DNA from 3 places in the Paraburkholderia terricola genome. Region 3 is predicted to be linked to each of the others. Evidence: riboswitches for the same ligand, from Rfam matches in the RefSeq annotation. Region 3 holds a riboswitch; each other region holds the start of a gene.
What was found. Region 3 has a riboswitch for cobalamin ahead of CUJ90_RS24890 (CbtB domain-containing protein). Riboswitches for the same ligand answer to the same signal wherever they lie in the genome.

Region 1 (3,960 bases), on a different replicon from region 3:
CGATACCTCGGCGAGCCCCGCAATGCCCGGCTCGGGACAACTCGAGTGATAGAACAGCACGCCGTCGCCGACCTGCATCATGTCGCGCATGAAATTGCGCGCCTGATAGTTGCGCACGCCGGTCCACGGCAACGTGCGGTGCGGTGCGTTGGCGAGATGGTCGATGCTTGCTTCGTCCGGTTCGGACTTCATTAGCCAGTAGCGCATGAATCGAATTGGAACGTTAAGGGTTTGAAGATGCGGAAGAAAATCGAGGCCCAAAGAAAAACGGCACCGAACCGAAGTCCGATGCCGTTCCAAATAAGGTCCCCGCCTTAGCCGCTAGGCCGGCATCCTGAACCGGGGGTTCAGAATTGGTCGCAGTTAGCAACACTTCGGGTACATCAGACAGAGTGACGCGCACACCCGTGCTACAAATTTCCGCAACCGTGCACATGGCATTGGTTCAAGGAATATATGACCTTGGCGAACCAGGCAGGGAAGCTAAACCGATGAAACTAAAACGATGGAATTCAAACGTTTGCCGAGTCTTATTGACTACCGCTCATGCACTTCGCTTGAATCCGCAGCCAATCTCGCGACCGGCCACTAGATAGTTATTGCATGCTGTACTGCTCGATCACAGTACCCAGTTGCTCGTTCATTTGATGCATTGTACGCCGGATTTCCTCAGCGGGAAATGCTTCTCCGTGCCGCACGCTGCTTTGCAGCTTAAGCAGTTCCGATGCCAGCGACAACGCAGCCATGACGGCAATGCGATCCGTGCCGCGCACGTTGCTGTTATTGCGGATCTTCGACATTTCGGCGTCGACACGCGCGACCGCTTCAAGCAGTGCGCCTTCTGTTTCAGCCGAGCAGGCGAGACGATAGGGCACGCCGAGAATCGACACTTCGATCTGCTTCGTGGTCATGCGTTTTCTCCGTGGCGGGTCACGTCGCTCCCGGTTTCGGCTTGATGCTGAGCGGGCTCGAGCAGATCGAGCTGGTTGTCCGGCTCATTGTGCGCGCGTGCCCGCGGCAGTTTCTCGAGAATCGCATTCAGCCGCACCTGGGCGTCGTCGATCTTGGCCGACAGTGCGTCGCGTTCCGCTTGCAGCGCATCGCGTTCCTCGCGAAGCATTGCAAGTTCCGTGCGCGTGGCTTCGACTTCGGCGCGTGATTGGGCGAGCTGCTCTTCGAGCGCGAGGCGCGCTTCGTTGTGGCGCTGGCTGATCGCGATCAGCTTGCCGATGTTCTGTGAAAGTGTTTCGAGTTCGGTGAGCATGTGCTGCGTCCTCTAAAGACATCGCATTTTAGCGCGGAATATCGCGGGTTCCGACATTTGTCTCGTTTCGAGACGTAACAACCTCGCTTTATGCAGGCATTGATCGACCATATGATGAAAAAGTACTCGCGCATCGGACAATAACCCGCACTTAACCGAACAGATCGCGCAACGATCAACGATTCTTGACGGGCTCGGGGGCCGCTCCTAAACTGGCCGCACTCTGGTGCCCGCGCGCGCTTTCATAGTGCGCGCAGTTAAACGGGAAGCAGGGCGCGTCGTTCGCCAGAACGCGCGAACCTGCGCTGCCCCCGCAACGGTAAGCGACCGCATTCATCATGCAGGTCGGTCCTGATCGCGTGTTCGAAGCTGAACGTGCGAGTGTGCCACTGCGCGTCACGCGTGGGAAGGCGGGATCGATGTGTCGCCAGCCCGGATACCGGCCAGAGGGAGAGGAACGTCCGCGAAAACGTTGAAAAGCGCGGGCGCCTCGTTACGCATCGGCCTGCGGGGAAGCGGGCCGCGCACGTTACCCACAGGAATGTCATCCCATGCTGTCCCCCATCGCTCGCGCGGCGTGGCTCGTTTTTGCGGGCGTGCCGCTCGTCGTGCACGCTCAGGCCGCTGCTGTTTCCACCTCTTCCGATGCGTCTTCTTCCACCTCGTCCGCGGCTGCCGCGGCTGCAGGTTCATCGCCCATCGTGTTGTCGCCGGTGGTCGTCACGGCGGGGCGTGGCCCGCAAGCGCTCGCCGACGCGATTCCGCCGACGGCGCTGTTCGATCAGCAGGACATCGCCGACAGCACCGCGACCGACTTGCCCGGCCTGCTGCAACTCGCCCCCGGCGCGCAAATCTCGCGTACAGGTGGCCCTGGTTCGACCACGAGTCTGTTTTTGCGTGGCGCGTCGTCGACGCAATCGCTGGTGCTGATCGACGGCGTGCGGGTCGACTCGGTGACCCTCGGTACATCGCAACTCGCGCAGATCCCGCTCGACCAGATCGATCACGTGGAAGTGGTGAACGGCAACGGGTCCGCGCTATACGGTTCGGGCGCGATCGGCGGCGTGGTGCAGGTGTTCACGAAAGACGGTGGCGACCATCCTCCGCGTTTCAACTTTTCGGTGGGCTACGGCAGCTATCACACGCAGACGCAGCAGGCCGGCGTGAACGGCGCATTGGATAAGGACGGCGCCACCACCTTCAACCTGTCGCTCGCCCGTTCGAAGGACGACGGCTTCTCGTCGCTGAATCCGCGCGAGGCGCCGCAAGCCAATCCGAACGCAAACGGCTATCTGAACGAAAGCATTTCGGCTTCGCTGCGTCACAGGTTCAACGACCAATGGAACGCGGGCGTCACGTATTTCCAGTCGAACGGCAACAACAGTTACGACAACGCGTATGGCGTGCCGACCGATTCAAACAATCTGTATAGCAAGGTGCGTCAGATGTCGGTGTTCGCGAACGGCAAGCTGACCGATTGGTGGACCACCCACTTCATCGTCTCCGAAGGCGACGACCGCAGCGTGTCGAAAACCAACGGCATCTATAACGGCCGCTTCGATACCGACAATCGCCAGTACACGTGGCAGAACGATTTCACGTTCGCCGCGCAGCAGAAGTTGCAGGTGGGCTATGAGCATCTCGATCAAAGCCTCGACTCGGATACGTTCGCGGCGCCGGATCGTCATGTGGATTCGGGTTTCGTCGGCTATACGGGGCGCTTTGGGCGCAACCAGATTCAGGCCAATGTGCGGCGCGACCAGTATTCCGATTTCGGCGGAGCGAACAGTTACTATCTCGGCTACGGTTTCGACATCACCGGCCATTGGAAGGCGACTGCAAGCTATTCGGATTCGTTTCGCGCGCCGAGCTTCGACGATCTGTACTATCCGTACAGCGGCAACGCGTCGATCGAGCCGGAGCGCAGTCATTCGATCGAGGCCGCGTTGCAGTACGCGTCGAACGCGCTCGGCGTGATGCGCCTGAGCGCGTTCCAGACGCGCTATTCGAATCTGATCGATTATCAGCAGGTGACGCCCGGCATCTATCTGGCCGAGAACGTCGGGCATGCGAAGGTGCAGGGACTCGAAGGATCGTGGAGCGGCCATGTCGGCAAGACGGACGTGCGCGCGTCGTTGACGCTGCAAAATCCCGTCGACCTCGACAAAGATGCCGACCTTCTGCGGCGCGCGCGGCGTTTCGGATCGCTCGCGGTGAATCGCAGCATCGCCTGCTGGCGCGTGGGCGGCGAGTGGATCGTGAGCGGCGCGCGCGAAGATAGCAGCGGCAAGCTGGGCGGCTACGGTGTGGTGAATCTGTCGGCGCGCTACAACATCACGAAAGCGTGGTACGTGGCCGCGCAAATCCACAACCTGTTGAACAAGGACTATGAAACGGCCTACTCGTATAACTCGCCCTGGCGCGGTGCGTATGTCACGGTTGGCTGGCAGCAGCAGTGACGAACGTTCCTGCATGAGCACGCGCCGATGAACCGCGGTTCGAGTTCGACCACCCCAACCACGAGCACGATGCGCGTCATGAATGCGAAGCGTGCCGCCGCGATCTGGCTTGCGCTCGCGGTGGTCGCGCTCGTCGTGTTGATGGCGTCGCTCGCACTGGGCAGCGTGGCGCTTCCGCCCGGCCGCGTGTTGGCGGCGCTGATGCCCTCGTCCTCGGCGCATGGCGGGTCCGCCGAT
Region 2 (3,960 bases), 1.5 Mb from region 3:
ACGCCCTGGATCACCAGACGCATCGGCGCGCCCGGCAAAGCCGCGAAACCCTTGACGCGGTAAATCGTGTTCGTTTCGACGAGCCCTTGCAAAGCGGCGATCAGCGCTTCGCGCGATGGCGCGCTCGCCTGCACCACCACCGAATCGAATTCGTCGTGGTGGTGATCGGCGTCGTCGGCGGAACCGTGGTGATCGTGGCGCAAGTGGATGGTTTCTTCCGAAGCCGCCTCGAGACCCAGCAACGTGTGCAGATCGAGTTGGCCCATCTGCGCGCGCACGATCTTCACTTGCGGTGGAATCTCTTCACGAATGAGGGCTTCCACGGCGCTTTGCCGCGCGTCGTCGAGCAAATCGGTTTTGTTCAGAATCACCAGATCGGCCGCGGACAACTGATCCTCGAACAGTTCGTGCAGCGGCGATTCGTGATCGAGATTCGGATCGGCCTTGCGTTGCGCATCCACGGCGGCCGGGTTGTCGGCGAACTGGCCGCTCGCGGCGGCGGGGCCGTCCACCACGGTCACCACCGCATCCACCGTGAAGCTGTTCTTGATCTGCGGCCAGTTGAACGCCTGCACCAGCGGCTTGGGCAAGGCGAGGCCCGACGTTTCGATCAGCACGTGATCGATCTGCTCGCGGCGCTCGACGAGTTTTTCCATCACCGGAAAAAATTCTTCCTGCACGGTGCAGCACAGGCAACCGTTCGCCAGTTCATACAGTTGCCCTTCGGTTTCGACGCCGTTTTCGTCGCAACCGATTCCGCAGCCCTTGAGGATTTCCCCGTCGATGCCGAGCTCGCCGAACTCGTTGACGATCACCGCAATGCGCTTGCCGCCCGCATGCCGAAGAATGTGCCGAAGCAGCGTGGTCTTGCCGCTGCCGAGAAAGCCCGTGACGATGGTGACGGGGATCTTGCGCATTTGAGTTTGCATCGTGAGGTCCATTCGATCGACGGCGTTGCTGCAACAGGGAAAGACAGCAAGCGGGGTGAGGTCATGAACGCATGCCGCATCCCCGCGGCGTTCGTCCTGCGTGCTCTGGCCGGTATCCGGGCTGGCGAAAGCGCCGCTTCCCCTTCCCGTGCGAGTGATTTCTCGCCCAGTGGTTGTATGCCGACGCGGCCTTGCGCGTGGACATCGAAGCCGGCTCCGCGGTACGTGACGTACCGCATTTCGCTTACCGTTGCGGGGGCAGCACAGGTTGACCCGGTCCTTGAACGCGGGCGCCCTGTTTCCCGTTTAACTGCATGCGCAGGAGCGCGCACACGAGCACCAAAGTGCGTGCGAGTGTAGGCCCGCGACCCGGCGCAGTCAAGAAAACGCGAGGACGGAGGCGCTTATCGGATGGGGCGTCATGTGCTATCGTAAGCGCGCGTTTGGTGCCCGCACATGCATTCGCGTGTGCAGTTAAACGGGAAACAGGCCGCGCTTGCCGCGCTCAACCTGTGCTGTCCCCGCAACGGTAAGCGACCTGCGGCGCTCGATGGGTTTTATAGCGCCGCGCATGCGTTTTCGATGCCACTGTCCGACGAATGCGGACGGGAAGGCAAAGCGCATGAGGCCGCCAGCCCGGATACCGGCCAGACGCGGAGGCAGCGAACGTCACGCTGCCGGCCGCCGGAATCCGCGAGGGACGGATGTGATGGCGCTGAAGCACGGCGTGGTCCCCGCTTGCATGTATCTTGGTGAAGCGGCGCATTACGTCATGCCTGATATCCGTAGCACCGCATGAGTTCTTCCCTTTCCGCCGGCTCGCACGCCCTCCTGGCGCTTCGGCCCTTCCCGTCCGTCACGACATGGCGCGCGCCATGCATGCCGCGATGAGCCGCGCGTGGCTGATCGGCGCGGGCCCCGGCGACGTCGAACTGATGACGCTCAAGGCGACCCGCGCGCTCGCGCAAGCCGACGTGGTGCTGGTCGACGATCTGGTGAATCCCGACGTATTGCAGTTCGCGCGCGCCGACGCGCTGGTGATTTACGTCGGCAAGCGCGGCGGACATCCGTCCACGCCGCAGGCCGGGATCATCGTGCAGATGCTCGCGCATCTGCGGGCCGGGCGCAGCGTCGCGCGTTTGAAAGGCGGCGATCCGTTCGCGTTCGGGCGCGGCGGCGAGGAATTGCAGGCGCTGCAAGCAGCGGGCATCGACGCCGAAGTGATCAACGGCATCACGGCGGGCATCGCGGCGCCCGCGGCGATCGGCATTCCGGTCACGCATCGCGATCATGCGCAAGGCGTGGTGTTCGTCACCGGACATAGCGCCGGCAGCGGCGAGCCCGATTGGGCCGCGCTCGTCGCCACGCGCATGACGCTGGTGATCTACATGGGCATGCGGCGCTTGAGCGATATCGTCGGGGCGTTGCTCGCGGCCGGCATGAACGCTGATACGCCGTGCGCCGCGATCGAATCGGCCACGCGGCCCGAGCAACGGCATGCGCTGGCGCGGCTTGGAGAGTTCGCCGATACGGTGTCTCGCGCCGGGCTCGGCTCGCCGGCGATCGTGGTGATCGGCGGCGTCGCGTCGCTGGCTTTGGCGCGGAGCGTGCCCATGAAAACGCTGAGCGTCGGCGTCGGTTGCCGGTTGCACACCTCGGCCGTGCAGATCGAAACGGCCGTGCGCGCCGCGCTCGGGTCGCATACGTTCGACGAAATCAGCACGATCGCCTCGATCGACAGCAAAGCCCACGAAGCAGGCCTGCTCGAATTCTGCGCACGCCACGCGTTGCCGATCGCACTCTTCAGCCGCGAGCAAATCGCGGCGATACCCGTGGCCGAGCCTTCGGCGGTTGCACGCGAGCATCTCGGCGTGGACGGCGTTTGCGAGCCGTGCGCGCTGCTCGGCGCGGCTAACGTGTCGGCCGGGTCCGCTGCATCGGCTGCGTCGGCTGCGTCGGCTGCGTCGGCTGCGTCGGCTGCGTCGGCTGCGTCGGCTGCGTCGGCTGCGTCGGCTGTACCCAACGCCCAACTCCTCGTCCGCAAGACCGCGCATGCCGGCGTGACCGTGGCGATTGCCTCGATCATCGCCCGGACCGAACACGAACCGACAACCCACGACACCGAGAAACAGGACCTTCCATGAAAACCGATCCCGAATCGCATCAACGCATGACCGAACGCCGGCGCGAAGGCCACGAGAAAAAACAGGCCAACGCCACCGTCGAAAAGGGCTTGCTGATCGTCAACACCGGCACCGGCAAGGGCAAGACCACGGCCGCGTTCGGCATGGCCGTGCGCGTGCTCGGACACGGCATGCGCCTCGGCGTCGTGCAGTTCATCAAGGGCGCATTGCACACGTCGGAGCGCGGTTTTCTCGGCGCGATCGCCAATTGCGATTTCGTCACGATGGGCGATGGCTACACCTGGAACACGCAGAACCGCGACGCCGACATCGCCACCGCCCGCAAGGGCTGGGACGAAGCGCGCCGGATGATCGAGAGCGGCGACTACCAGATGGTGATCCTCGACGAGCTGAACACCGTGCTGAAGTACGAATACCTGCCGCTCGACGAGGTGCTGTCCGTGATCAACGCTCGCCCGCCGATGCTGCACGTGGTGGTGACCGGCCGTCACGCGCCGGATGCGTTGATCGAGGCCGCCGATCTCGTCACCGAGATGCGCATCGTCAAGCATCCGTACCGCGAGCAAGGCGTGAAAGCGCAGCGCGGCGTGGAGTTCTGAGCGATGAGCGCGAGCCCCGATAAGAGCGCTTCGGAGGCGCAGCCGAAAGGCACTTCGTCCGGAGCGCCCGCCGAGGGCAGTTCTTCAGGGGCGTTCCCGAACGGAACGACCTCGACGGCATGTCCCGCGCTGTTCATCAGCGCGCCGGCTTCGGGTCAAGGCAAGACCACGATTACCGCGGGTCTCGCGCGCCATCATCGGCGGCTGGGGCGGCGCGTGCGCGTGTTCAAGACCGGCCCGGATTTTCTCGACCCGATGATTCTCGCGCGCGCGAGCGGCGCGCCCGTG
Region 3 (3,960 bases):
GTGCCGGGCGTGTTCTTCATTACCGTGCTCGTCGGACTGGTGTATGGCGAGTTGGGCTTCGCGATGGGGCCGTTGGTCGAATTGCGGATCGAGGAAGTGCTGGTGGGTTGTCTCGTGTCGTTCGCGGTGGCGGTCCTGATGATGCCGCTCGCGGCGAGCCGTCATGTGGAGATGAGGCTTGCGGCTGTGCTGGGTGCGTTGCGCGAGGTCGTGCGGCTGGGCGGGTCCGCTGCGCTGGCGGCGGATGCCGCTGTCGCCATGCGCAAGCTCGACCGCGGTTGGCATGAGTTGCGAATCGCGCTGAAGCCGCTGCAAATGCAGCGCGTGGTGGCGTGGAATTCTGGTGTCGAGTTGGCCACCGGATCGCTGCTGTGCTGTTTGCACTGGGCGCGGGTGTTGAGTGATTCTGCTCGGCACGGGGTGTCGGGTGAAGTGGCGCTCAATGCCGCGAATGTGCGCGCGGCGCATGTGGAATCGATCGTGGCGCGGCTTGATTCGTTGATCGCGCGTTATAGCGGTGCGGCTACTGGTTCTGTGGATGGCGGGTTGGATGAGCGTGTGCCGGTGTTGCCGGTTTTCGATTTGGAGGCGGCGGCTCAGGCGCCAGTGCTTGCGCAACTCGACGGCGCCGTTGCGCAATTGTTTGAGCGGCTGACCCAGCCGGTCGGGGAAAGGCGCGGGGTGTTCGATTGGGTGTTAAGGGTTGGAGCGCGCAGGGCGTACGCTGTGGCGTCGAACAGCCCTCGAAGCCCTGGCGACTAGTTCAGCGAAGCCGCGAGGACGGTGGTAACCAGTTGGCCCACACAGGCAATAAAAAGCCCGCACGAGGCGGGCTACAGCCAGCAGGCATACGTCAACCGGCGCAGTCGACGGAGCCCACACTCTTCATCAACAGAAAACCATCAAACGGACTTCACCGCCGCCCGCCCCGCGCCTATCCGCGTCAATCCGCTGTGCTCCACCAGCGCGCCGAACAGCAGTCCGATCGTCGTCCACATGATCACCTGCATGCCGATCGCCGCGACGCGGAACTTCCACAGCAGCACGGCCGGGAAAGCCGCCGGCACTTCGTTGATTGTCGGCATCGACAATTGCACGGCAGCGATGATCGCGACGAACACCACGCCGCCCACGATCGAGCCATTCCACGCGCCCAGTTTCATTACCGCGCGACGCCGCACCTTCAGCGAAAACACCATCGCGGTCAGCGAGATCGCGATCATCAGGAAGAACAAGCCGGTGCGCGTTCCGATCGTGTCGGGGTCGCCCACCGCCGGCGGATTCGCCGGGTACTTGATGTTCGGGACGATCACCAGCGCGATGAACGCGCCGAGCGCAAGCCATGCCGACAACGCACGCGCGCTCAATGCGCCCACCCGTCCATAGGCGTAGGCGAATACGAGCGCGAACAATCCGCCGAACGCCGCGCCATACGTGACCACGCCGGTCAACAGCCCCAGGCCCGCCTGCGTATCGCGGCTAACGAGGTCTTCGTGTTCATGCGCCTCGCCGCCCTCGGCCGCCGCCGCGGCCTTTTCCTCGAAGGAAATCGCCTGATCGACCTGCGGCTCGCCCGCGAGCCGGGCGAAGCCGAACGTGAGCAGTCCCGCGGCGATGCCTGCGAGCATCCCGCGCAATAACAACTTACCAACCATGTCGAACTCCGTTAGTGGCAGGGAAAGCCGAGCAGATGGCGACCGTCGTGCACGAACTCATGCACGTACATGCCGGGCACCAGCGACGTGGCGCCCTGTTCCGCTCCAACGAAGTAAAGCGCGAGCAACAGCAGCAAGCCGCCGAACACGACCCAAGGCAACAACTCGCGCAGCGGAATCGGCGTGGGTTGAGCGGCGGGCGGGTTGGCGGGATCGAAAACAGCTTCGGTCATGATGGACATCTCCTGGGGGTAGCGCGCCCCGATAGTCGATTGCAAAGGAAGGCTGCGAAGCTCAGGTCTGGCTTTCGGCTCGTGATGCCGATTACAGTGGCGCGACCGCGCCGGGCTCTCACCGGCTTCCGCACTTCGCAGTGCCGCTATTCTACGCGCTAAACTCCGGCACTCGGTAGCGCAACGCGTCCATGCGGGCGTTCTGCCTTGGCGTGCCTCTATGGAAGTCATCGAATGGACACAAGGCTGTTACTGGTCAGCCACGCATCGACCCCCGCCATGCGCGCGGGCCGCTTTCCCGCCGACGATCCGCTCGACGCTCGCGGCCTCGCCGAAGCCCAGGCCGCACGCCAGCGCCTGGCGATTGCCGACGCCGCCGCGGTCTTCGTCAGCCCCGCAGTTTGCGCGCGCGATACAGCGCTGGCGTTGGGCCTCGCCGCGACGGTCCACACAGCGTTGGCGGAGATCGACTACGGCGATTGGCAGGGACGCCGCCTCGCCGATCTCGCGAATGAAGCGCCGCAGCACCTCGCTGCCTGGCTGCGCGATCCCGACTTCGCGGCGCACGGCGGCGAGTCGTTCAGTCAACTCGTGAAGCGCCTGGGAGAATGGCTCGATGCGCTGGACGGCGCGATCAGCGAAGGAACGACCGGTACAACAAGCGCCCCGCGTCAAAACCCGCGCAACGTGGTCGCCATTACGCACGCGCCGGTGATTCGCGCGGCGCTCGTTCACGCACTCGGAGCATCGCCCGCCGTATTTCCACGCATCGAAATCGCCCCGCTGTCGGCGGTCGAATTACGGCGTTCATCGCGCGGCTGGACATGGTGGCCCGCGTCGCACTGACAACACCAGCGCGACGCCCGCCGTCGGATTTGAAATCCACGCATATCGGCCCGCTTGCCGCTCATTGACCCGACACCACCAGGCGCAGCCTCGCTGAACCCGCCGGCGCCAGCGTGATTTCGGTCCGCTTACCCGGCGCGCCTAAATAAAAGTGCTGACGTCCCGGCGAATTCTGATCGTGGGTCGCTTCGGGCAGACACGACGCGATATCCGCCGCGACGGCCTGCAGCGCGTCCGCGCTCGACCCGGCGTCATGATGCGGCGTCCACGTGCATTGGTAGCTGCCCCCGCTCGCCGAGCATTGCGCATCGTCGCCGTAAGGTTGCGCGACGCCCTTGCCGTCGTCGGGCGTCAACGAGGCCAGGCCGCCTGGCGCAGCCGCCACGATGCGTTTGAGCGATGCGCACGGACTGGGCGCATCGTCGGCATTCGCGCTGCCGGGCAGCACGGCGCCTAGCGACGCGGCTGCAAACGTGGCGGCGAGGAAGCGGGCGGGGTTCATATCGGCGCGATCCCTGAAAGCGGTCGACAGGCTGACAGCACTGTCCGTACCCGTGGCGCTCGGACCGAGGCACGCGACGGTTGGGCACGCATCTTGCGCGCCCGCCGTACCGGCCCACCAAATGCCGCCACTCAATCGACGTGAATCGCCAAGCCATGTCAACGAAACCTGTCACCGACACGCCGGCCCGCCTTTCATCAGGGATCGAAGGGGTCGACAACATCCTGGGCGGCGGCTTCACGCCCCGCCGCATGTATCTCATCGAGGGCGCGCCCGGCACAGGTAAAACTACCCTAGCCTTGCAGTTTTTACTCAAGGGTGTCGACGAAGGGCAAGCCGGCCTCTACATCACGCTCTCCGAGACCCGCTCCGAACTGATCTCGGTCGCGGACAGCCACGGCTGGGATCTCAGCCGCTTCTCGATTCTCGAATTGCTCTCCGACGAGGGCCTCGACCCGCAATACGAGCAATCCGTGCTGCACCCGGCCGAAGTCGAACTCGGCGAGACCGTGCACAACGTCATTCAACAGGTCAATGATGTCAAGCCCACGCGCATCGTGCTCGACAGTCTCTCGGAACTGCGTCTGCTGTCGCAGAACCCGCTGCGCTACCGGCGGCAGATTCTCGCGCTCAAGCGCTTTTTCGCGACCCGCGAATGCACGGTGCTGCTGCTCGACGACAACACCTCCGACACCGGCGACGTGCAGTTGCACAGCATCGCGCA

Region 1: it holds a riboswitch for cobalamin, as region 3 does, so the genes downstream of both, CUJ90_RS03665 (TonB-dependent receptor plug domain-containing protein) here and CUJ90_RS24890 (CbtB domain-containing protein) in region 3, are expected to answer to the same signal.
Region 2: it holds a riboswitch for cobalamin, as region 3 does, so the genes downstream of both, cobA (uroporphyrinogen-III C-methyltransferase) here and CUJ90_RS24890 (CbtB domain-containing protein) in region 3, are expected to answer to the same signal.

Annotation. Positions count from the first base shown of each region.
Region 1 covers NZ_CP024941.1:838,762-842,721, forward strand. The annotation lists gene CUJ90_RS03645 (EVE domain-containing protein) at 1-207, opposite strand, end outside; RNA gene ssrS (6S RNA) at 303-484, opposite strand; gene CUJ90_RS03655 (cell division protein ZapA) at 597-911, opposite strand; gene CUJ90_RS03660 (ATPase) at 908-1,264, opposite strand; cobalamin riboswitch at 1,472-1,726, shown strand; gene CUJ90_RS03665 (TonB-dependent receptor plug domain-containing protein) at 1,816-3,723, shown strand; gene CUJ90_RS03670 (FecCD family ABC transporter permease) at 3,751-3,960, shown strand, end outside.
Region 2 covers NZ_CP024942.1:3,013,508-3,017,467, forward strand. The annotation lists gene cobW (cobalamin biosynthesis protein CobW) at 1-929, opposite strand, end outside; cobalamin riboswitch at 1,020-1,288, opposite strand; cobalamin riboswitch at 1,357-1,595, shown strand; gene cobA (uroporphyrinogen-III C-methyltransferase) at 1,817-3,073, shown strand; gene cobO (cob(I)yrinic acid a,c-diamide adenosyltransferase) at 3,070-3,672, shown strand; gene CUJ90_RS32065 (cobyrinic acid a,c-diamide synthase CobB) at 3,676-3,960, shown strand, end outside.
Region 3 covers NZ_CP024942.1:1,413,108-1,417,067, reverse strand. The annotation lists gene CUJ90_RS24900 (FUSC family protein) at 1-762, shown strand, start outside; gene CUJ90_RS24895 (CbtA family protein) at 903-1,655, opposite strand; gene CUJ90_RS24890 (CbtB domain-containing protein) at 1,667-1,888, opposite strand; adenosylcobalamin (AdoCbl) riboswitch at 1,908-2,046, opposite strand; gene CUJ90_RS24885 (histidine phosphatase family protein) at 2,123-2,734, shown strand; gene CUJ90_RS24880 (hypothetical protein) at 2,796-3,236, opposite strand; gene CUJ90_RS24875 (ATPase domain-containing protein) at 3,392-3,960, shown strand, end outside.